DNA from 3 places in the Lentzea sp. NPDC055074 genome. Region 1 is predicted to be linked to each of the others. Evidence: riboswitches for the same ligand, from Rfam matches in the RefSeq annotation. Region 1 holds a riboswitch; each other region holds the start of a gene.
The links. A riboswitch is a leader RNA that binds a small molecule or an ion and turns the genes downstream of it on or off. The one in region 1 is predicted to bind cobalamin.
Positions count from the first base shown of each region.

Region 2: another riboswitch for cobalamin. It lies ahead of metE (5-methyltetrahydropteroyltriglutamate--homocysteine S-methyltransferase); the one in region 1 lies ahead of ACWF7A_RS37715 (FecCD family ABC transporter permease).
Region 3: another riboswitch for cobalamin. It lies ahead of ACWF7A_RS14625 (ribonucleoside-diphosphate reductase subunit alpha); the one in region 1 lies ahead of ACWF7A_RS37715 (FecCD family ABC transporter permease).

Region 1 covers NZ_JBSGUQ010000023.1:106,399-113,857, forward strand. The annotation lists gene ACWF7A_RS37695 (S8 family peptidase) at 1-381, shown strand, start outside; gene ACWF7A_RS37700 (3-isopropylmalate dehydrogenase) at 658-1,695, shown strand; gene ACWF7A_RS37705 (hypothetical protein) at 1,774-2,205, shown strand; gene ACWF7A_RS37710 (YciI family protein) at 2,254-2,673, opposite strand; cobalamin riboswitch at 2,761-2,899, shown strand; gene ACWF7A_RS37715 (FecCD family ABC transporter permease) at 2,933-3,955, shown strand; gene ACWF7A_RS37720 (ABC transporter ATP-binding protein) at 3,955-4,695, shown strand; gene ACWF7A_RS37725 (ABC transporter substrate-binding protein) at 4,692-5,669, shown strand; gene cimA (citramalate synthase) at 5,890-7,459, shown strand, end outside.
Region 2 covers NZ_JBSGUQ010000001.1:780,872-788,330, forward strand. The annotation lists gene ACWF7A_RS03635 (hypothetical protein) at 1-298, shown strand, start outside; gene argG (argininosuccinate synthase) at 363-1,808, opposite strand; gene ACWF7A_RS03645 (hypothetical protein) at 1,905-2,387, opposite strand; gene ACWF7A_RS03650 (siderophore-interacting protein) at 2,464-3,285, shown strand; gene ACWF7A_RS03655 (hypothetical protein) at 3,312-3,575, opposite strand; cobalamin riboswitch at 3,605-3,807, shown strand; gene metE (5-methyltetrahydropteroyltriglutamate--homocysteine S-methyltransferase) at 3,918-6,143, shown strand; gene ACWF7A_RS03665 (NPP1 family protein) at 6,302-7,051, shown strand; gene ACWF7A_RS03670 (TetR/AcrR family transcriptional regulator) at 7,053-7,459, opposite strand, start outside.
Region 3 covers NZ_JBSGUQ010000005.1:293,631-301,089, reverse strand. The annotation lists gene ACWF7A_RS14670 (class I SAM-dependent DNA methyltransferase) at 1-542, shown strand, start outside; gene ACWF7A_RS14665 (hypothetical protein) at 595-756, opposite strand; gene ACWF7A_RS14660 (hypothetical protein) at 810-1,148, opposite strand; gene ACWF7A_RS14655 (TIGR03086 family metal-binding protein) at 1,160-1,726, opposite strand; gene ACWF7A_RS14650 (hypothetical protein) at 1,726-2,136, opposite strand; gene ACWF7A_RS14645 (DUF998 domain-containing protein) at 2,061-2,768, opposite strand; gene ACWF7A_RS14640 (SDR family NAD(P)-dependent oxidoreductase) at 2,870-3,610, opposite strand; gene ACWF7A_RS14635 (LysR family transcriptional regulator ArgP) at 3,628-4,485, opposite strand; gene ACWF7A_RS14630 (LysE/ArgO family amino acid transporter) at 4,584-5,132, shown strand; cobalamin riboswitch at 5,329-5,540, shown strand; gene ACWF7A_RS14625 (ribonucleoside-diphosphate reductase subunit alpha) at 5,649-7,459, shown strand, end outside.

The DNA of each region.
Region 1 (7,459 bases):
GTCCAGGACACCAACGTCGTCGTCCTGCCGGTGCTGCTGAGCGCCCTGGGCATCGACGCGTCGAAGGACACGGCACGCCTGTCGTACGTCGTGGGCGTCGGTGGTTACTACGCCGCGCCGGGCAACGCGAACAAGCTCGTCGACGTCATCGACCGCAACCTGTCCTACGACCCGCTCAAGCCGGGTCTGTGGGCGCAGGGCGGCGGCGACGCGGCCCTGTCGTACCTCGCGAAGCCGGGCACCGCGCTCGTCGTCAACAAGAACGAGGCCTCGCTGAAGGCCGACAAGTCCGACGGCCTGCTGGTGCTCAACCACCACAACGCCAACGGTGACCGCGCGTCGGTCGTCCTGGTGAAGTCCGGTGGGCGGGGCGCCTACTAGATCGGATGTTTTACGAGAGGCCCGGTTCTTCGTTTGGAACCGGGCCTCTCGGCCTGTCACGGCTCGGAACTGCCTGCCGTCACCCCTTGACGCGACCCCGTTCCTGCGGTCGAGTGACACTCGAAAGCGTGATATGGGCCGTGTGGGTGTCCCGCAGTACGGGAGATAACACCCCGATGGGGTGTCCGGCATGCGGCGAGCGGCCTGCATGCCGGTAGCCTTTCGCGAAGGAAAGTAGTCCCACCAATTGGGGACTGACACCTGGGAGGTGTGTGGATGCGGCTCGCAGTGATCCCAGGAGACGGGATCGGGCCCGAGGTCATCGCTGAGGCCCTGAAGGTCCTCGGTGAGGTCGTTCCGGCGGCCGAGATCACTCGTTACGACCTCGGCGCGGCGCGCTGGCACGCCACGGGAGAGTTGTTGCCCGAGTCGGTGCTCGGTGAGCTTCGCCAGCACGACGCGATCCTGCTCGGCGCGGTCGGCGACCCGTCGGTGCCGAGCGGAATCCTGGAGCGAGGCCTGCTTCTGAGGCTCCGCTTCGAACTCGACCACCACGTGAACCTCCGCCCGGCTCGTCTCTACCCCGGTGTCCGCAGCCCGCTCGCGGACCCGCCGGAGATCGACATGGTGGTGGTGCGCGAGGGCACCGAGGGCCCGTACGCGGGCAACGGCGGCCTGCTCCGCAAGGACACGCCGCACGAGATCGCCACCGAGGTCTCGCTGAACACCTCGTTCGGCGTCGAGCGCGTGGTGAGGGACGCGTTCGCGCGCGCCGCGAACCGTCAGCGCCGGCACCTGACGCTGGTGCACAAGACGAACGTCCTCACGCACGCCGGCTCGTTGTGGTCGCGCGTCGTGGAGGAGGTCTCGCTGCAGCACCCGGACGTCACCGTCGCCTACCAGCACGTGGACGCGGCGACCATTCACATGGTCACCGACCCGGGCCGCTACGACGTGATCGTCACGGACAACCTGTTCGGCGACATCCTGACCGACCTCGCCGCCGCCGTCACGGGTGGCATCGGCCTGGCCGCGTCGGGGAACATGGACGTCACGCGGCGCAACCCGTCGATGTTCGAGCCGGTCCACGGTTCGGCGCCGGACATCGCGGGCCAGGGCATCGCCGACCCGACGGCCGCCGTGCTGTCGGTCGCGCTGCTGCTCGACCACCTCGGCGAGCACGAGGCGGCCCGCCGGATCGAGGCCTCCGTGGCCTTTGATCTCGCGACCAGGGACCACCAGTCGCCTGGGGCCACCTACGCCATCGGCGACCGTCTCGCGGCACTCGTGTCGTCGAACGTCCGCACGGGCTGAGGTTCATCAGCAGGACTCTCCGGCCCCGGCACCCCAGTGGTGCCGGGGCCGGGTTCGTCTGAATTCCCAGGGGGTTTCGTGTTCGGGTCAGCACGACGGACGGCGTTGGAGACCAGGGTCGCCGAGCTGGAGCAGCAGGTGCGGGTGCTGGGCGGTCAACTGGAGGCCGTGCGGCCGCTGCTGGCCGACGAGCGCCGCCTGGAGGCACTCGCCGCGCGGGCCGCGTCGGCGGTGCGGGCCGCGGAACCGCTGGGGCAGCGGACCGAGATGAAGCTGGACGCCCTGTACCAAGCCGAGAGGACGGGGTTCGTCTCGGTGTACTTCACCGGCGGCTGGAACGCGCGGGTGAAGTTGCTGGTCGGGCCGGAGAACCCGCCCACGACGTGTGTGGGCGAGGTCTACCACGACTACGCGGGTGCGCTGGTGCGGGCAGGTGAGTGGTGGATCGCCCGGAGCAACAGCTCCCGCACCGATCTCCACTTCCACGTGCACTTCACCCCGTTGTCCTGAAGCCCGGCCAGGAGGTTCCGGCCGGGCTGCGGTGTTCCCCTCCGCGGATCAGAGCTGGCCGTTGGCCTCACGCCACGCGCGCTCCTTCTTGATCCACTCGTTGTCCTGCGGGAACTCCTCGATGGACGGCACGCGGCGGATCTCGGTCTTGAACCCGGGCCCGGTCATCGGCATGCGCTTCGCCCACTCGACCGCCTCCTGGATCGACGCGACGTTGATGAGGTAGAAGCCGTTGAACAGCTCCTTGGTCTCGCCGTACGGGCCGTCCGTGACGACCGGCGGCTCCTGCGAGTAGTCGACGACGACGCCCGTGGTGGCGTCGTCCAGGCCCTCGGCGGCGAGCAGCACACCGGCGCGGATCAGTTCCTCGTTGTACGCGCCGACCGTCTCGAGCATCTTGTCGAAGTCGAACTCGCCCATGTTCGCGTAGGCCTCGTCGGTGGCGCGCATGATCAGCATGTACTTCACGGTGTGTCTCCCTGGTCCGGTTCTCGCTTGGCGTCCACAGGTCGAACGGGCCCGGTGCCGGATCGACATCACACCCGGAAAATTTCCGAACTTTCTGTTTCCGCAGGTAGGGTCACTGACGTCGTACGTGGGGGAAGACCGGTCTGAGTCCGGCGCTGACCCGCAACGGTAGGTCCCCCTTTGGCAGGGGACGAGCCCGAACACCCGCGCGCGACGACCGAGGAACTCCAACTCCGCCGTGGACTGCGGGAAGGACCCAGTGATCTCCAAGATCAGTGCGCTCGTCGGCGTGCTCGTCGTCAGCATCGTGGCGGGCGTCGCGCTCGGCCCCGTCTCCGTGCCGTTCGACGTCACCGTCTCCCTGCTCCGGGAGGCGCTCACCGGCGGCACCGTCCCCGCGGACCTCGCCGGGCAGTACCACATCGTCTGGGACATCCGGCTGCCTCGCGTGCTGCTCGCCGCCGTCGTGGGGGCCGGGCTGAGCGCGGTCGGCGTCGCGATCCAGGCGATGGTCCGCAACGCGCTCGCCGACCCGTACGTGCTCGGCATCTCGTCGGGCGCGAGCGTGGGCGCGACGGCCGTGGCGACGCTCGGTGTGCTGTCCGGGTTCGGTGTCTACGCGCTGTCCGTGGGGGCCTTCCTGACCGGCCTCGGAGCCACGGCTCTGGTCTACATCACCGCGCGCACGAGCCGGGGGCTCACACCGTTGCGGCTCGTGCTGACCGGAACCGCGCTGGCGTACGGGTTCTCCGCCGTGGCGATGCTGCTGGTGTTCCAGGCGCCGCGAGGTGAGGCGGCGCGGGCCGCGATGTTCTGGTTGCTCGGCAGCCTCGGCGGCGCGAACTGGCAGTCGCTGCCGGTCGCCGCCGTGGTGACTCTCGCGGGGATCGTCTACCTCGCGACCAAAGCGCGGCAGCTCAACGCGATGGCGATGGGCGACGAGACCGCGACGACGCTCGGCGTGCCGGTCAACCGGTTCCGCACGCACCTGTTCATCGTCACCGCGGCCATGACCGGCGTGCTGGTGGCGGTCAGCGGAGCGGTCGGCTTCGTCGGCCTGATGCTGCCGCACCTCACCCGCATGGTCGTCGGCGCCGACCACCGCAAGGTGCTCGCCCTCGCGCCGCTCGCCGGAGCCTCGTTCCTGGTCTGGGTCGACGTGGCCGCGCGGATGCTCGCGGCGCCGGAGGAGCTGCCGCTCGGCGTCATCACCGCCGCACTCGGCGTGCCGTGCTTCATCTTCCTGATGCGCCGCCGGTCCTACGTCTTCGGAGGCCGCTGATGCGCGTCGAGATCGACCAGGTCACCGTGCGCGGCATCATCACGGACATCTCGCTGCACGCCGACGGCGAGGTGGTCGGCATCGTCGGCCCGAACGGCAGCGGCAAGTCCACGACGTTGCGCTGCGTCTACCGGGCGTTGAAGCCGGACGCGGGCGCGGTGCTGCTCGACGGCGAGAACGTCCACAAGCGACGCTCCGTCGCCCGCGACCTCTCCGCGCTGTCCCAGGAGTCGCAGGTCGAGTTCGACTTCACGGTCGCCGAGGTCGTGGAGATGGGACGCCTGCCGCACGACCGCGACCCGGCTCTCGACGCGCGGGTGGTGGCCGAGTCACTGGCCACAGTGGACGTCTCGCACCTCGCGTCCCGCAGCTTCCTCAGCCTGTCCGGCGGCGAACGGCAGCGCGTGCTGATCGCGCGGGCCGTCGCCCAGCAGCCGCGCGTGCTGGTGCTGGACGAACCGACCAACCACCTCGACATCCGGCACCAGCTGGACGTCCTCTCCCTGGCACGAGGTCTCGGCATCACGGTCCTGACCGTGCTGCACGACCTGAACCTCGCCGCGTCCTTCTGCGACCGCCTCTACGTGCTGGACGAAGGACGGGTCGTCGCCTCCGGCACCCCGGACGAGGTCCTCGTGCCCGAGCTGATCGCCAAGGTCTTCCACGTCACGGCGCACGTCGTGCGCCACCCCACCACAGGAGTGCCCCAGCTCCTGTTCGACCAGGAGGTCACCCCTTGAGAACCGTTGTCTGCGCAGTGCTGCTGCTCGTCTCCGGCTGCGGCGCGACGGTCGCCTCCGACACCTCCGCGTCCGACCCGGTGACCATCACGAACTGCGGTCAGCAGGTCACGTTCGACCGCGTCCCGTCCAAAGTGGTCACCAACGACACCGGCATCACCGAGCTGATGTTCGCGCTGGGCCTGAAGGACCGGATGGCGGGGTACGTAATCAGCGGCAAGGACTCCGTCGACGTGCGGACCTCGCCGTGGAAGGCCGACTTCGAGAGCGTGAAGCACCTGTCCGACAAGGTGTCGAAGGAGGTCGTGCAGGGAGCGAACGCGGACCTGGTCTTCGCCGGGTGGAACTACGGCTTCAGCGAGAGCACCGGGTTCACCCCGGACGCGCTGAAGGAACTGGGGATCGGCACCTACCAGCTGACCGAGGCCTGTCGCAACGGAGTCGGCAAGCAGCGGGGCATCATGCCCGCACTCGACGCGTTGTACACGGACCTGCGCAACCTGGGGAAGATCTTCCGGGTCGAGGCCAAGGCCGAGGAGCTCGTGAAGGGCTACCAGCAGCAGATCGAGAACGCCGGCAAGCTGATGGCGGGCAAGCCGCGTCCGAAGGTGTTCCTCTACGACAGCGGGCAGGACCAGCCGTTCACGTCCGGCAGGAACGCGGCGCCGCAGGACGTGATCTCGAAGGCCGGCGGGGACAACGTCTTCGGGGACCTGAACGACAGCTGGACGACGGTGAACTGGGAGACCGTGGTGCAGCGCGACCCGGAGGTCGTGCTCATCGTGGACTACGCGGACGGCGAGGCGAACACGCCCGAACAGAAGCAGGCGTTCCTGGAGGGCTTCGCCCCGCTGGCCAACTCGCCCGCGGTGAAGAACAAGCGGTTCTTCTCACTGCCGTATGCGGCGCTGGTCGAGTCTCCGCGCAACGCGGCGTCCATCGAGGCGTTCGCGAAGTTCCTCGCCGGGGCGTAGGCGCTGTCACAGGCGTGAACCCGTGACCAGATAGTGGGAGATTTCCTCCCGTCGCTTGGTACGCCGAGCTGAGCTGTGGCAGCATCCCCGCCATGGCTCAGTTCACCGCCATCATTATTGACGAGCGCGTCGGGTAGTTGCCGCCCCTGGCACCCGACGCGCAGACCTCTCGCATCCCGCGGGGGGTCTTTTTGTTTGCCCGGATGAGGAGATGACCCCGATGGCCGGCCCGAACGACGCATTCCACGTCTACGACACGACGTTGCGCGATGGCGCACAACGTGAGGGCATTTCGTACTCCGTCACGGACAAGCTCGCGGTCGCGAGGTTGCTGGACGGGCTCGGCGTCGGGTTCATCGAGGGCGGCTGGCCCGGCGCTCTGCCCAAGGACACGGAGTTCTTCGCGCGGGCCGCGGCCGGTGACCTGGACCTGAAGCACGCTCAGCTGGTCGCGTTCGGGGCGACGCGCAAGGCCGGGGTCAAGGTCGAGGACGACCCGCAGGTCAGGGCCCTGCTGGAGTCGCAGGCGCCGGTCATCACGCTGGTGGCCAAGTCGGACCTGCGACACATCGAGCGCGCGTTGAGGACGGACGCCGGCGAGAACCTCAAGATGGTGCGCGACACCGTCCGGTTCCTCAAGGGTGAGGGAAGGCGCGTCTTCCTCGACGCCGAGCACTTCTTCGACGGGTACGCCTTCTCGCCGGACACCAGCCTTCGGGTGCTGGAGTCCGCTGTGGAGGGTGGCGCGGACGTCGTCGTGCTGTGCGACACCAACGGCGGGCAGCTGCCGCTGGGCCTCGCCGAGACCGTCGCGGAGGTCGTCGAGAAGACGGGCTTCCGCGTGGGAATCCACTGCCAGGACGACACGTCCTGCGCGGTGGCGAACACACTCGCGGCCGTTCAGGCGGGCGCGACGCACGTTCAGTGCACCGCCAACGGTTACGGCGAGCGAGCAGGCAACGCTGACCTGTTCGCCGTCGTGGGAAACCTCGTGACCAAGCTCGGCATGGAGGTGCTCCCGACCGGGGCACTGGCCGAGCTCACCCGTGTCTCCCATGCGTTGGCCGAGATCGCGAACATCGCACCCGACACCCACCAGGCCTATGTCGGGTCGTCAGCATTCGCTCACAAGGCGGGTCTGCACGCGAGCGCGATCAAGGTGGATCCGGAGCTGTACAACCACATCGATCCGGACACCGTCGGCAACGACATGCGGGTGCTGGTCACCGAGATGGCCGGTCGGGCGAGCATCGAGCTCAAGGGACGTGAGTTCGGGCTCGACCTGGCCGGCCGGGGGACCGAGGTCGGAACGGCCCTGGCGCGCGTGAAGGAGCTCGAGGCGAAGGGCTGGTCGTTCGAGGCCGCCGACGCGTCGCTGGAGCTGTTGCTGCGCGGGGAGCTGTCCGAACTGGACACTCCGCCGTTCACGCTGGAGTCCTACCGGGTCGTGCTGGATCACCGCTCGGACGGCGAGATCGTGTCCGAGGCCACGGTCAAGGTGCACGTGGCGGGGGAGCGGGTCATCGCGACCGCCGAGGGCATCGGGCCCGTGCACGCCCTGGACGCGGCGCTGCGCAAGGCGTTGCTGCCGCACCTGTCCTGGTTGGACACAGTGGAGCTGGCCGACTACAAGGTGCGCATCCTGACCGAGCACCCCGGTACGGACGCGGTGACGCGCGTGCTGGTGCAGTCGACGGACGGCGAGCGCGAGTGGACCACCGTGGGTGTGCACGGGAACATCGTCGAGGCGAGTTGGCTCGCGCTGTGTGACGCGCTCGTCCACAAATCGA
Region 2 (7,459 bases), on a different contig from region 1:
CGTGTCGCCGGACGAGTACGAGAGCCTGCCCTCGCAGTTCTGCGAGCGGCCGTTCACCGGCGCGCTCGGCAAACCGATGCTGGCCGTAGTGGTGGAGACCCCGGCGGGCAGGCTCACCTGCGACCAGGCCGGGGCGGTGCTGTTCGACTACTACGCGCAGCGGTCGGAGCCGAAGACCGGGTTGCCGCCGGTCGAGATCGGGCCGATGTCCTGCAACCAGGTCGCCGAGGGGATCATGCCGCAGGTCGTGTGCGCCGACGCGGAGAACGTCATCTACTCGATGTGGCCCCAAACCTGAGGACGCGGACCTGACGCGAACGGGGCGGGGCGACCCGTGGTCGCCCCGCCCCGCCGCTTCGTGATCAGTCCGTGCCGAACTCCATGGCCGCCGCGTCGAGCAGCTCGTCGGCCTCCGACACCTCACCGCGCGAGGCGATGGCCTCCGCGCCGCCGTCCGGCACGTCGCCGATCAGCTGCGTCGGCTCGGGCTGGGCGGAGATGAGCGCCGACTGGCGGGTGCCGACCATGCCGAGGCCCGCGAAGAGCTCCAGCTTGGCGCGCGAGTCCGCGATGTCGAGGTTGCGCATGGTCAGCTGGCCGATGCGGTCGACGGGGCCGAAGGCCGAGTCCTCGGTGCGCTCCATCGACAGCTTGTCCGGGTGGTAGCTGAACGCCGGGCCGGACGTGTCGAGGATCGAGTAGTCGTCGCCCCGGCGCAGCCGCAGCGTGACCTCGCCGGTGATCGCGGCGCCGACCCAGCGCTGCAGCGACTCGCGCAGCATCAGCGACTGCGGGTCGAGCCAGCGGCCCTCGTACAGCAGCCTGCCGAGCTTGCGGCCCTCGTTGTGGTACGCCGCGACGGTGTCCTCGTTGTGGATCGCGTTCACGAGACGGTCGTAGGCGATGTAGAGCAGCGCCATGCCGGGCGCCTCGTAGATGCCGCGGCTCTTGGCCTCGATGATGCGGTTCTCGATCTGGTCGGACATGCCGAGCCCGTGGCGGCCACCGATGGCGTTCGCCTCCAGCACGAGGTCGACGGCGTCGCCGAACTCCTTGCCGTTGATGGTGACCGGCCGGCCCTGGTCGAAGCCGATGGTGACGTCCTCGGTCGCGATCTCGACCGACGGGTCCCAGAACTTGACGCCCATGATCGGCTCGACGATCTCGATGCCCTCGTTGAGCAGCTCGAGCGACTTGGCCTCGTGCGTCGCGCCCCAGATGTTCGCGTCGGTCGAGTACGCCTTCTCGACGCTCGACCGGTACGGCAGGTCACGCTCGAGCAGCCACTCGGACATCTCCTTGCGGCCGCCGAGCTCCGTCACGAACGCGGCGTCGAGCCACGGCTTGTAGATCCGCAGCGACGGGTTCGCGAGCAGGCCGTAGCGGTAGAACCGCTCGATGTCGTTGCCCTTGTAGGTGGAGCCGTCGCCCCAGATCTGCACGTCGTCGTCGAGCATGGCGCGCACGAGCATGGTGCCCGTGACGGCCCGCCCGAGCGGAGTCGTGTTGAAGTACGCGCGGCCACCGGACCGGATGTGGAACGCGCCGCAGGCGAGCGCCGCGAGACCTTCCTCGACGAGCGCGGAGCGGCAGTCGACCAGACGCGCGATCTCGGCACCGTAGGTACCGGCGCGGCTCGGGACCGTGTCGATCTCGGGCTCGTCGTACTGGCCGATGTCCGCGGTGTACGTGCAGGGCACAGCGCCCTTCTCACGCATCCACGCGACCGCGACGGAGGTGTCGAGACCACCGGAGAAGGCGATGCCGACGCGTTCGCCGGCGGGAAGTGAAGTGAGCACCTTGGACACGTTGAGAATTATGCACGACGATGTATGACAATGCACGTCGGGGTGGTTGTTAGCTGCGCCTCACGCCCGTTTCCCCAGGTCAAACCGGGAAGAACGTCACCGCGGCGGGTCCAGCTCGTCCGCCCGCTCCTGCATCCGACGCACCCCGTCCTCGTGCTCGGCCGCCCGCATGGCCGTGATCGCCGCGTACAGGTGCGCCCCCGTGTACGGATCCTCCTCCTTGCGCTCGTACACCTCCCCCAAGGTCGCGTTGTACATCGCGTGGGACATGGCCGCGAGCAGGGCGCGGGTGCGCGCCGCCACCCCCTTGGGCGCGCCGGCGTCGATGATCGGGGTGACCCGCTCCCACACCTCGTCCGGCGGGCCGGGCGGGTAGATCTGGTTGAGCGCCAGCAGGCCGTTCTCCAGCGCGCCCATCACCAGCCAGGTCTCGTCCCGGTCGCGCGGCATCAGCCTCTCGACGCGCTCGGCGTCGCGCTGGTGGTAGGCGATGGCGAGCCGCAGTCCGATGGCCTGGCTGCGGTTCCTGCTCTCGGGCTCTTCGAACCACCATTGTTGTTGCGCGGTCCTGGGGAACATGTCCGCAGTGTGCGCCCTCGGTCTCGATTTCGCCCGACTATTTAGGTAAGCCTAACCAAACGTGTACGGTGCGGGCATGTCGCGCTACTCCGCCTTCGAACGGTTCACCGTCAAGGCCGCCACCAAGGCCGCCGAGATGATGATGGCGCCCGCGAACCGTCGCGAGGTCTTCGACCAGTTCGTCATGTCCGTGACGGCGGTGAGCGAGCTCGGCGACCACATGCGCCGGATCACCTTCCACGCGCCGGAGTTCGAGTCGTTCGCGGTCACGGGGCCGGACGAGTACTTCGGGCTGCTGATGGCGACGGGCCGCGAGCTCGTCATGCCGGCCGACGACCGCATCAACGTCCGCACGTCGTTGCGCGCGATGCCGGAGGAGACGCGGCCCGACCTGCGCTGGTACACGGTGCGCGCGCACCGGCCCGAGGTCGCCGAGATCGACGTCGACTTCGTCGTGCACGGTGACGCCGGGCCCGGCACGCGGTGGGCGCGGCGGGCGAGCGCCGGGGACGAGGCGGGGTTCCGCGCCGGTGGCTCGGCCTACCGGCCGCCCGCCGAGGGGGCCGTGCTGCTCGCGGCCGATGAGACGGCGTTGCCCGCGCTCGCGGCGATCCTCGAGGCCGAGACCCGGCCGGTGCACGTGTTCGCCGAGGTGCCGGACGAGTCGTACCGGGTCGACCTCGACGCGGAGTGGGTGTTCCGCGGGGACGGCGAGCCCGGATCCGCTGTGGTCGAGGCGATCCAGGACAAGGCGCTGTCCACTGTGGAGTACGCCTGGGCGTGCGGGGAGTCGGCGCTCGCGACCGGGGTGCGGCGGCACCTCGTCAAGGACCGCGGGGTGGACCGAAAGGCGATCATGTTCAGCGGTTACTGGAAGGTCGGCTCAGCCCGCGGGTGAGACGGCGCTGAGCCGCGACGTCCCGGTCACCACGGGTCGGTCGGCGCGATCCCGTGCCGGTGCCCGTGGACGGCGACCACGATCCGTTCGAGGTCGTCGGCGGCGGCCGGGGACCGGGGCTCGTGGTCCGCGGCCGTCAGCAGCGTCGGGTAGCCGGCGCTGCCCTGCGGCGGCGGGTAGCCGTTGACGGGTAGCAGCACGGCGCCGAGGCGGCGGTAGAACGCGATGCGGCGGTGGCGGATCCGTTCCTCGTCCGGGTTGAGCGATCTCACCATCCAGTACGCCGACATGGCGCTGGGCATGCTCGGCGCGGCCCGCTAGTCTCGATCACGCCAGCGGTTCACCCCGGTCCTCCGGGGTGGAGCAAAAGGGAACCCGGTGCGAGTCCGGGACTGCCCCGCAGCGGTGAGTGGGAACGAAAGCCGTCAACAGCACTGGGTCGGGAGACCTGGGAAGCGACGGCCGGTAGGAGTGTGCACGGCGCCCACGAGTCCGAAGACCTGCCGCAGGTCCGTGCACCGAACCCGGTGCGCGGTGCTCCGGAGCCTCTCGGGCGGGCTGACGGGTGCGGCTTCCGTGCTGCGCTGCTCGTGGGACTCCGGTGCTTCCGCACGCTCGCGAGGAGAGAGCCTGTGACCATCGGCAGCACCGTTCTCGGCTACCCCCGGATCGGACCGAAGCGCGAACTGAAGCGCGCGGTCGAGCGGTACTGGGCCGAGACGATCGACGAAGCCGCCCTGCGGGAGACCGCGCGACGGCTCAGGGCTCAGACCTGGGCCGAACTGTCCGAACTGGACTCGATCCCGTCCGGCACGTTCTCGTTCTACGACCAGGTGCTCGACACCGCCCAGCTGTTCGGCGTGATCCCGCAACGGTTCCGCGACCTGGGTCTGTCCGAACTGGACACCTACTTCGCGGCGGCACGCGGCCGGAACGGCGCCGCGGCCCTGGAGCTGACGAAGTGGTTCGACACGAACTACCACTACCTGGTGCCGGAGCTGGGCCCGGACACCGAGTTCCGCCTCTCCGGTGACAGGCCGGTCGCCGAGTACCGCGAGGCCCGCGCCCTCGGCGTCACGACCAGGCCGGTGCTGCTCGGCCCGGTGACGTTCCTGTTGCTGGCCAAGGGCACCACGCCGGGCTTCGACCCGGTGACGCTGCTCGACGGCCTGCTGGAGGTCTACGTCGAGCTGCTCGGCCGGCTGAGGGTCGAGGGCGTCGGGTGGGTGCAGCTCGACGAACCGGCGTTCGCCGCCGACCGCAGCCCCGCCGAGCTCGACGCCCTGAAGCGGGCCTACCGCACGCTGGGTGGCCTGCCCGGCCGGCCGAAGCTGCTCGTCACCGGCTACTACGGCGACCTGGGCGAGGCGTTGCCGATCCTCGCCCAGTCGCCGGTCGAGGCGATCGGCCTCGACCTCGTCAGCGCGCCGGACACGCCGGTCGCGATCCCCGCGCTGCGCGACAAGATCCTCGTCGCCGGGCTGGTCGACGGCCGCAACGTGTGGCGCACCGACCTGCACGCGGCGTTGGCGAAAGCCGTGTCGTTGCTGGGGTTCGCGCGCGAGGTCGTCGTCTCGTCGTCCTCGACGCTGCTGCACGTGCCGTACGACCTGGAGGCCGAGAACCTAGAACCGGACGTGCAGGCGCGGTTGGCGTTCGCGCGGCAGAAGGTCCGCGAGATCGTGGTGCTGGGCAACGCCCTGCGCGGCGAGGCCGGCGGCGCGTGGACGGACGAGGCGAAGCGCCCGGTGCCGAGCCCGCACCGTGACGACCACGTCCGGGCGCGCGTCGAGTCGCTGCGGCCGGAACACCGCGTCCGCGCGCCCTACGAGGAACGTGCCGCCGCGCAACAGGCCCGGCTGGGACTGCCGCCGCTCGCGACCACGACGATCGGCTCGTTCCCGCAGACCGGTGACCTCCGCAGGGCGCGCGCGGCGGTCCGCGGCGGCGAGATCACCGAGGACGAGTACGGGCAGCGGATGCGCGACGAGATCGGTCGCGTGATCGGCCTGCAGGAGGACATCGGCCTCGACGTGCTGGTGCACGGCGAGCCCGAGCGCAACGACATGGTCCAGTACTTCGCCGAGCACCTGGAGGGCTTCGCCAGCACGGAGTTCGCGTGGGTGCAGTCGTACGGGTCGAGGTGCGTGCGGCCGCCGATCATCCACGGCGACGTCTCGCGCCCGAAGCCGATGACGGTGCCGTGGAGCACGTACGCGCAGTCGCTGACCTCCAAGCCGGTCAAGGGCATGCTGACCGGCCCGGTGACGATCCTCGCGTGGTCGTTCGTGCGCGACGACCAGCCGCTGGCCGACACGGCGGCCCAGGTGGCGCTGGCGCTGCGGGACGAGATCCGCGACCTGGAGGCCGCCGGGATCCGCGTGGTCCAGGTCGACGAACCGGCGTTGCGCGAGCTGCTCCCGTTGCGCCGGAAGGACCAGCCCGCGTACCTGGAGTGGTCGGTCGGCGCGTTCCGGCTCGCCACCTCGGGCGCCACGACGGGCACCCAGGTGCACACCCACCTGTGCTACTCGGAGTTCGGCGAGGTGATCGGCGCGATCTCCGACCTCGACGCCGACGTCACGACGATCGAGGCCGCGCGGTCCAAGATGGAGATCCTGGAGGACCTGGAGTTCCCGCGCGGCATCGGTCCCGGCGTCTACGACATCCACTCGCCGCTGGTGCCGGGCGAGGACGAGATCGTCTCGCTGATCACCGAGGCGGTGCGCGCGGTGCCGGGTGAACGTTTGTGGATCAACCCCGACTGCGGACTGAAGACGCGCGGTTACGCCGAGGTGGAGCCCGCGTTGCGGAACCTGGTCGCCGCGGCGCGTCGCATGCGGTCAGAGCTGGGCTGATGAGAGCGCGACCTCGGGACGGGATCGATTCCGTCCCGAGGTTGTGAATTTCCCGGTATGGCAAAGATTTGGCGAACCACCTAGACGTGAACGTGGTTCATGTACCACCTTCTGCCTCGCACGCCTCTCCGCTCCCCTGCACATCCGGAGGCCTGAAGTTGAGGAAGAAGCTCCTGACCGCGCTCGCCGGCGCCCTGCTGATCACGGCACTGTTCCCCGGCATCGCGCTCGCCGACCCGCCCCGGGCCATCCCCGCGAACTTCGAGGAGGCCGACGGCAGGTGGCAGCCGGCGTTCGACTACGACGGCGACGGCTGCTACCCCACGCCGGCGATCTCGCCGAACGGTGACATCGCGCCCGGCCTGAAGAACTCGGGCGCGCTGAACGGCAACTGCCACGACCAGTCCGACCTGGACAACACCAACTCCTACAGCCGGTCCAAGTGCAACAACGGCTGGTGCGCCTACCTGTACGACCTGTACTTCGAGAAGGACCAGGCCGTCCCGATCTGGGACTGCTGCGGTCACCGCCACGACATCGAGCACGTGGTGGTCTGGGTGCAGAACGACGTGGCCCAGTACGTCTCGACGTCGGAGCACGGCAAGTACAAGACCCACCCGCGCGCGAACGTGCAGTGGGAAGGCACCCACCCGAAGATCATCTACCACAAGGACGGTGCCAGCACGCACTGCTTCCGGCTCGCGGGCGCGGGTGAGCAGGCGGAGAACCACTACGGGGTCTACCAGTACCCCGACCTGGTCAGCTGGGACCGCTTCCCCGCCGGGGTGCGCGACAAGCTCGTGAACGCGAACTTCGGCAGCGCGTCCCTGGCGATCAAGGACGGCGCGTTCAACCACAACCTCGGCCAGGCCAAGCCGGCCGGGATCGCGTTCGACCCGAACGCTTAGGTCACTTCGCCACTCGGTCGAGCCACTCGGCCAGGAGGACCCGTTCCGCGTGCGAGAGCATCCGGGGCGGGTCCTCCTGCAGTGCGGCCCTGAGCGCGATCGCGCGGCTCGGGATGTCCGTCGGGCCGCCCGGTGAGGCGTCCGCCGTGATCGCCCTGATCACGTTCTCGCGCGTGAACGTGATGAGCCCCAGGTCGCGGTCCGCCTCCGGCGTCGCGATGAGCGCCAGCACCACACCCAGCCCCGTCGCGTGCACGAACTGCGCCGCCTGCTCCACCGGGACCGTCAGGCGGCCCGCCGCCGCGATGCGGCCGATGATCTCGCGGAGCATCGAGTCCGCCTCCAGCCGCGCCGCGCGCTTGCGCGGCTCGCCGTACATCAGCAGGTAGAACGCGGGACGCGCCAGGC
Region 3 (7,459 bases), on a different contig from region 1:
TCACCGTCGTCGGCGTGGACCCCGCTCTCGCGTCGCTGGAGCTCGCACGTGCCAAGGACTCCAGGGTCACCTGGATCCACGGCGACGCGACGACGCTGCCCGCGATGCAGATGGACCTCGTGACGATGACCGGGAACGTGGCGCAGGTGTTCCTGGGCGAGGACTGGGAGGCCGCGCTGCGCGGCGTGCGGGGCGCGTTGCGGCCCGGCGGGCACTTCGTGTTCGAGACCCGGCGTCCGGAGCAACGGGCGTGGGAGGACTGGGCACGGGCGGAACCGCGGGTGCGCGGCGGGGTCCGGCAGCAGCTCGAGCTGCTCGACGTGAGCCTGCCGTTCGTCTCGTTCCGCCACACCTACAAGTTCACGGACGGGTCGGTGATCGCCTCGGACTCGACGCTGCGGTTCCGCTCCCGTCCCGAGGTGGAGCAGAGCCTGGTCCGCGCCGGGTTCGAGGTCGTCGACGTGCGGGACGCGCCGGACCGGCCCGGCCGCGAGTACGTGTTCGTGGCGAGGAAGGTCAGCGGCCCGGCCTCCACACGATGACCTCGGGCAGCAGCTGACCCTTGTCGACGAGCTTGATCCACGCGACGTCGCCCTACTCGGACGTCACGCGGAACCTGCCGCCGCGCGGGTCGATCTCGAAGTCCTGCGGGCAGTTCGAGATCGTGGGCCTGTCGTCGTCGGGGGCCAGTTCGTCGATGTCGGGGGTGCCCTCGCCCTCGGCGTCACCCTCGCGCAGGGCTTTCCGGTCGGGCACGGCGGTAAGCCCGAGGACCCGTTCTCGGCCACTGCCCACCAGCCGGCAGCGAATCAGCCGACGAGCGCCGGCTGCCTCCACGCGTGCACCAGCCAGGGCAGGATCCGGGGCAGCCGGTCGGCCACGACGTCGTGCAGCGCCAGGACCATCCGGCCGGAGTGCGCGGGCCCCGCGTCGAGCCACACCACGTGCATCAGGACGCCGGTCCGCAGGTCGAGACCCGCCTCCGCCTCCGCGAGGGCCGCGGGGGTGGCGGCGGCGGGATCCGCTACCTCGTGGTGCGCGAAGCCGGAACGACGCAGCTCAGGATGCAGTTCCACCAGGGACTCCATGGCGGCGGCCAGGCGTCCGGCGCCCAGTCCTGCCCGAACCTGCACCGTGATGGCTCCCACGTCAGGAGACCCTAATCCAGGCTCCACCCGGGATTCCGCCCACTGAGTCCCAGGACACGGTCGAGCAGGGGCGCGGTCGCGTCGACCTCCACCTCCGCTCCGAAGAGGGAACCGTCGCGGTCGTCCGGGCCGATCGACGACACGAAGCCGTGGACGACCTGGAGCAGGCCCTCGTCGACCTCGAACGGCTGCCCGGTCGCCTTCGCCAGGTCCCAGCCGTGCAGCACGACCTCGTCCAGCGCCACGGCGGCGGCGACCTCACCGGGCAGGTCGACTCCACCCGCGCGGGTCATGCCCTCCCACGCCTGCGGCGACTGCCAGGCCGTCGCGAGCTCGGCCAGCCGCCCCGGCACGGACTCGCGGAAGTCGATCGGCAGCCGGGCCGCGTCGCCGGCACCGGTGCCCTCCAGCGGGGTCTTGCGCGCCGCCATCGTGAAGGCGAGCGCGAGGCCGTTCACGTGGTCCAGCAGGTCGCCGACCGTGTAGTCGGGACATGGCGTCGGCGCTTTCAGGTCGCCGTCCGTCACGGTGCGCACCAGTCCTGCGAGCTGGTCGGCCGCAGGAGTCAGGTCGAACATCAGTAGCCGTCGCCTCCCCAGAACTGTTCTTCCAACGTGTCCGCGGTACCGGCGAGCAACTGGAGCGGATCGGTGAACTCGTGGATGTCGAGGTCCTTGAGCGGCAACGAGTGCCGGACCACCACGTGCTCACCCATGATCGCGAGGCCGCAGGCGACGGTGGAGTTGCCCACCTCCGCCAGGACGTCGTGGAGGTTCACCTGCGACGCCAGCCCGCACGGGGAGGCGATCTGCACCCACTCGTGCATCTTGTCGAGCACTTCCCGGACGATGATCACGACCTGCGTGCGGTCGTCCTCGTCCTCCTCCACGTCCCCGAAGGTGAAGAGGACCCTCAGCTCCTCGCCGTGGTCCTCGATGACGTCGTACTCGGCGCGGACGTAATCCGCGAGGTCTCCCCAACTCGCCATGGCGCAACCCTACTTGCCGAGATGGCCCACAGCCCGACGACGAGCACGGCCAGCACCTCGGCCGCGAGCAAGATCCTCTCGATGTACCCCAACGGGAACACGCGCCACCACCGAACGTCGGAGACCATGCCCAGCACAATGGCGTAGAGCAGCGGCATGAATGCGACAACGCTCAACAAACCGGACGCCATCGTCCACCTGGCGTGTCGTCCCCACACGGGGTGCCGCAGCCACGGCCGGGCGAGCGCGATGATCGCGATCGGCAGGCTCACGAACGCGACCATGCTGCCGAACCGGTGGATGCTGCCGCTGAGCTCGTTGGTGCCCATCGCCCAGTTCGTCTTCGGGAAAGCCACCACGAGGAACAGGCCGGCGGACCACAGGGCGAGGGCGATCGAGCCGGCCGACCGCCACCGCGCCAGGCCCTTGTGGATCAGCACGCCGAGGATCGCGAGCGACCCGACGGCCAGCAGCAGCACGGCGACGTCGAACACCGGCCGGTAGTCGCCCAGCGCGTACTCGCTGATCGTGCGGCGCAGCGGCCCGACCGTCAGGTCCAGCACTCCGACCATGGCGATCGTCGCGACGACGGCGAGGGAACCGCCGGCGGCGGCTAGTCGAGGTATCAGCACATATCGGACAACGCCCAGGCCGGGGCGCCGGGTTCCTGGGTTCAGCAACCCGACAGGTTCGCCCCAGGACTTCGACAGCTTCAACCCGGGACGGCGCCGCCTCAGCTCAGGATGGCGCCGCACGTGATGTTGACCTGCGCTCCCGTGATCGTGCGGCCCCAGTCCGAGGCGGCGAACATCGCGGCCCTGCCGACGTCCTCCAGGGTCGCCGCCCTGCCCAGCGCCGTCTGGCCGACGATGTCGGGTTCGACCTGGTCGCGGAACTCGCCCGGGACGGACTCGGGGATCCCGCCGGTCTGCAGCGTCACGGCCCGGACCCCGTGCGGCCCCAGTTCGGCCGCGAGCTGCCGGCGCAGCGCCTCGACCGCGTCGAACGCCGCGACCAGGCCTCCCAGCCGCCAGCGCCGGTGCACCTGCCCGTCGCTCGTGCCGCCGAAGAAGAGGACGACTCCCCCGCCCTGCCTGATCATGTGCCGGGCGGCGGCGCGGGCGGTGAGGAACTTCGAGCGGACGTTCGTCACGACCGGGCTCAGGTAGTCGTCGACGCTCATCTCGTGCAGCGCGGTGCCCTGGACGTCGTTGTCGGAGATGACGTTGACCGAGATGTCGATCCGGTCGAACGTGGCCGCGTGCTCGTCGACGCTCCGTTCGTCCAGCGCGTCGACCACGGCGTACTCGACACCCAGTGCCTCGGCCTTGGCCTTGAGCGACTCCTCGGTGCGCGCGGCCAGGTGGACCTCGGCACCCGCCTGCGCGAACGCCCGGGCGATCGCACCGCCGATCGTGCCCGCGCCGTAGATGACTGCGATCTTTCCGTTGAGGTTCATCGGTTCGCCGGTCATGCCGTCGAGGCTAACTCCTAACGCAGCGCCACGCGCGCTTCGGCGGCCACCGCCCCGGCGACCGCCGTCAGCGCCGGTGAGTCGAGCTTCCACTGCTGCCAGTACAGCGGCACGGAGATGGTGCGGCCCGGCGCGAGGTCGACCAGTCCCGCCTGGAGTTGTTGCGGCGGAACCATTCCCCAGCCGAGGCCCGCCACGATCGCCCGCACGTACACCTCGGACGACGGGACGTAGTGACGGTGCTCCGACGCGCCGCGGCCGCGGGTCAGCGTGCGCACGAACCGGTCCTGCAGGTCGTCGTTGCGGTCGAACACGACCACAGGCGCCCGAGGCAGCCACGACTTCGGCGGGCCGTCCTCGTGCAGGTCCACGAAGGACTGTGAGGCCATTGCCGCGTAACGGATCTCGCCGAGCTTGGTCACCGAGCAGCCCGCCACCGGTTCTCGTGAGGACGTCACCGCCGCCATCACCTGACCCTGTCTCAGCAACGCCGTCGTGTGGTCCTGGTCCTCGCGGTGCAGGTCGAACGAGATCCTCAGGTCCGGCGAGACCCGTTGCAGGGCGGGCAGGAACCACGTGGCGAGCGAGTCGGCGTTCACCGCGATCGGCACGCGCACCACCGCGTCCTCGCCCAGTGCCGCGTCGAGGTCCTGGTCCAGGGCGAGCAGTTGCCGACCGTAGCGGACGATCACCTCGCCCGACGGCGTCAGCCGCACGGGGCGCGCCCGCACCAGCAGCACGCGGCCGGTTCGCTGCTCCAGGGCCTTGATGCGTTGGGACACAGCGGAAGGCGTGACGTGCAGCGCGGTGGCGGCAGCGTCGAACGTGCCCGCGTCGACCACCGCGAGCAGCGTCCGCACCAGATCCAGATCCATCACAGCCGCTAATGCTACGTAAGAATCTTTAGCTGGTCTCATCAAGAACGCGTCAATACCGTGAACGCGTGACTGACCTGCTGCTCGGCTTCGGCACCATGATGACCCTGATCGTCGCGATCGGCGCGCAGAACGCTTTCGTGTTGCGCCAAGGGCTTCGCCGGCAGGCGGTCGCGAAGGTCGTCGCCGTGTGCGCCGTCTCGGACGCGATCCTGGTCGCGGTGGGCGTCGCCGGGTTCGGGGCGATCGTGAAGAGGTTCCCGGCCGTGATCACCGCGGCGGCGATCGCCGGAGGTCTTTTCCTGCTGGGGTACGGTTTTCTGGCCGCACGCCGGGCGTTCCGGCCGTCGGTCCTGGACGCGGGTACCGAGACCAGCAGCCGGCCCGTGCTGACCGCGCTGACGCTGACGTGGCTCAACCCGCACGTCTACCTCGACACCCTGCTGCTGCTCGGCTCGATCGCGGCCGGGCGGTGGCTCTTCGGCGTCGGCGCGGTGACGGCGAGCATCACCTGGTTCGTCGCGCTCGGCTTCGGCGCCCGGCTGCTCGGCCCGCTGTTCGCGAAGCCCCGCGCGTGGCGGGTGCTCGACGGCCTGATCGCCGCCGTGATGATCACTCTCGGGGTGACCCTGATAGCCGGGTGGTGATCATCACCAGCACCGCCGACACCGCCAGGACACCGCTCGTCACGGGTGCCGCCGCACCGACGAAAAGGGACGCCGAAGCGAGCCCCGCACTGACCAGAGCACCGAAGACGACCCGAGGCCGAAGATCACCCACGTTTCGACCATAACCCACGACACGCGCATGTTGGGTGGTGATCCAGACCCCACCACCACATGTAGTATCTGCCGCGCTAGTGGTTCACCGACTCGGCTCAACCTGGTCGGTGAGGCAAGAGGGAACCCGGTGAAAGTCCGGGACTGCCCCGCAGCGGTGAGTGGGAACGAAAGCCGTCAACGAAGCACTGGGTCTCACGACCTGGGAAGCGACGGCCGGTAGGCGCGAGAGGTGTGCCCACGAGTCCGAAGACCTGCCATTGGTGTGCGCGCAAGCCTGCGCGCACGACACGGTGCCCCGAGGGAGGGCGGCTGTGTGCACCAGTGGTGTCCTCCGCTGGTGCGCGCACGCGTTCTTCCCGGGCCGATCTCGGAGGAGAGAGCGTGCCCGACCGCCTTTCAGTGGTCATCGACGAAGCCTGCGCCGACCTGCCCAACGCGTCGGCCGAGGCGGTCCTGGCCGAGACCAAGCGCAACCTCTACGACGGCATCACCGACGCCGAACTGGCGCTCGCGCCGATCATGGCCGCCCGCACCATGGTCGAACACGACCCGGACTACTCCTACGTCAGCGCCCGCCTGCTGCTGGACAAGCTGCGCGCCGAGGCCTGCGGAGAACCGCTGTCGCACGCCGAGATGACCGAGCGCTACCCGGCGTACTTCGCCGGGTTCGTCCGCGACGGCATCGAGTTCGGCCAGCTCGACCCGCGCCTCGCCGACTTCGACCTGGCCCGCCTGGGCGCGGCGCTGGACGCCTCGCGCGACCTGAACTTCCAGTTCCTGGGCATGCAGACCCTGTACGACCGCTACTTCCTGCACCACGACGACCGCCGCTACGAGCTGCCGCAGGCGTTCTTCATGCGCGTCTCCATGGGCCTCGCCCTGGAGGAGGACGACCGCGACGCCCGCGCGATCGAGTTCTACGAGCTGCTCTCGTCGTTCGACTTCATGTGCTCGACGCCCACCCTCTTCAACTCGGGCACCACGCGTCCGCAGCTGTCGTCGTGCTTCCTCACCACCGTCGACGACGACCTGGCCGCGATCTTCCACGGCATCAGCAACAACGCGCTGCTGTCCAAGTTCGCCGGCGGGCTGGGCAACGACTGGACTCCGGTGCGCGGGATCGGTGCGCACATCAAGGGGACGAACGGCAAGTCCCAGGGTGTGGTGCCGTTCTTGAAGATCGCGAACGACACGGCCGTTGCCGTGAACCAGTGCTTCGCGCCGGACACCGGCATCTACACCGCCGACGGTGTCAAGGCGATCAAGGACGTCCAGGTCGGCGACCTGGTGCTCGGGGTGAGCGGCACCTACCGCGAAGTCACCGAGGTCATGCTCTACGACCAGGTCGACCCGATGGTCGAGGTGAAGGTCAAGCACTCCGTCGAGACGCTCGAGGTCACCGCCGGGCACCCGTTCTACGCCATCAAGGGTGTGCCGCTCGGCCAGGAGAACGCGCGGACCCTCAAGTGGCTCGCCAACGACAAGGTCCGCCCTGAGTGGGTGGACGCCGGTCAGCTCGAGAAGGGTGACTACGTCGCCCAGGTCATTCCCGAGGAGATCGTCCCGGTCGCCGGTCTCGGCGAGGACGACGCCCGGCTGTACGGGATCCTGCTGGGAGACGGGCACCTGTCGAAGGACGGGATGCAGTGGGGTGTCTCCGGCAACCCCGAGCTGGACGTGCACCTGGACTTCGTGCGCGAGTACCTGTCGGCGCGCGGCATCCACTTCTGGGAGAACGGGCGCGACGACACGTACCTGCAGATCCACTGGGCCTCCGGACGCGGGGTGCTGCGTGACGCCGAGACCGGCCGCATCACCGGTGCCGGCGAGGCCACTCTCCCGTTCACCTACGAGGACCTCTACGACGGCGAGCACCGGAAGCGGATCTCCCGCAGGTTCTCCCACCTTCCCCACGCGCAGGCGCGGAAGCTGTTGCAGGGCCTGCTGGAGACCGACGGCGGAGTGTCCCGTGGCGTCGAGGTCTACTTCACCACGACGTCGTCGCCGCTCGCCGCTGGTGTCCGCTACCAGTTGCTGCGCCTCGGCGTTCCGTCCGCCGGCCAGTACCGCGAACGCGAACAGAACCACCTCGGCACGCGCTCGGACGGCACCGAGATCTCCTTCTCCGGTGTCGTGAAGGCGTTCGACATCAGGGTTCCCGCCGTCGCGGGCATCGCCGAGCTCGTCGGCTG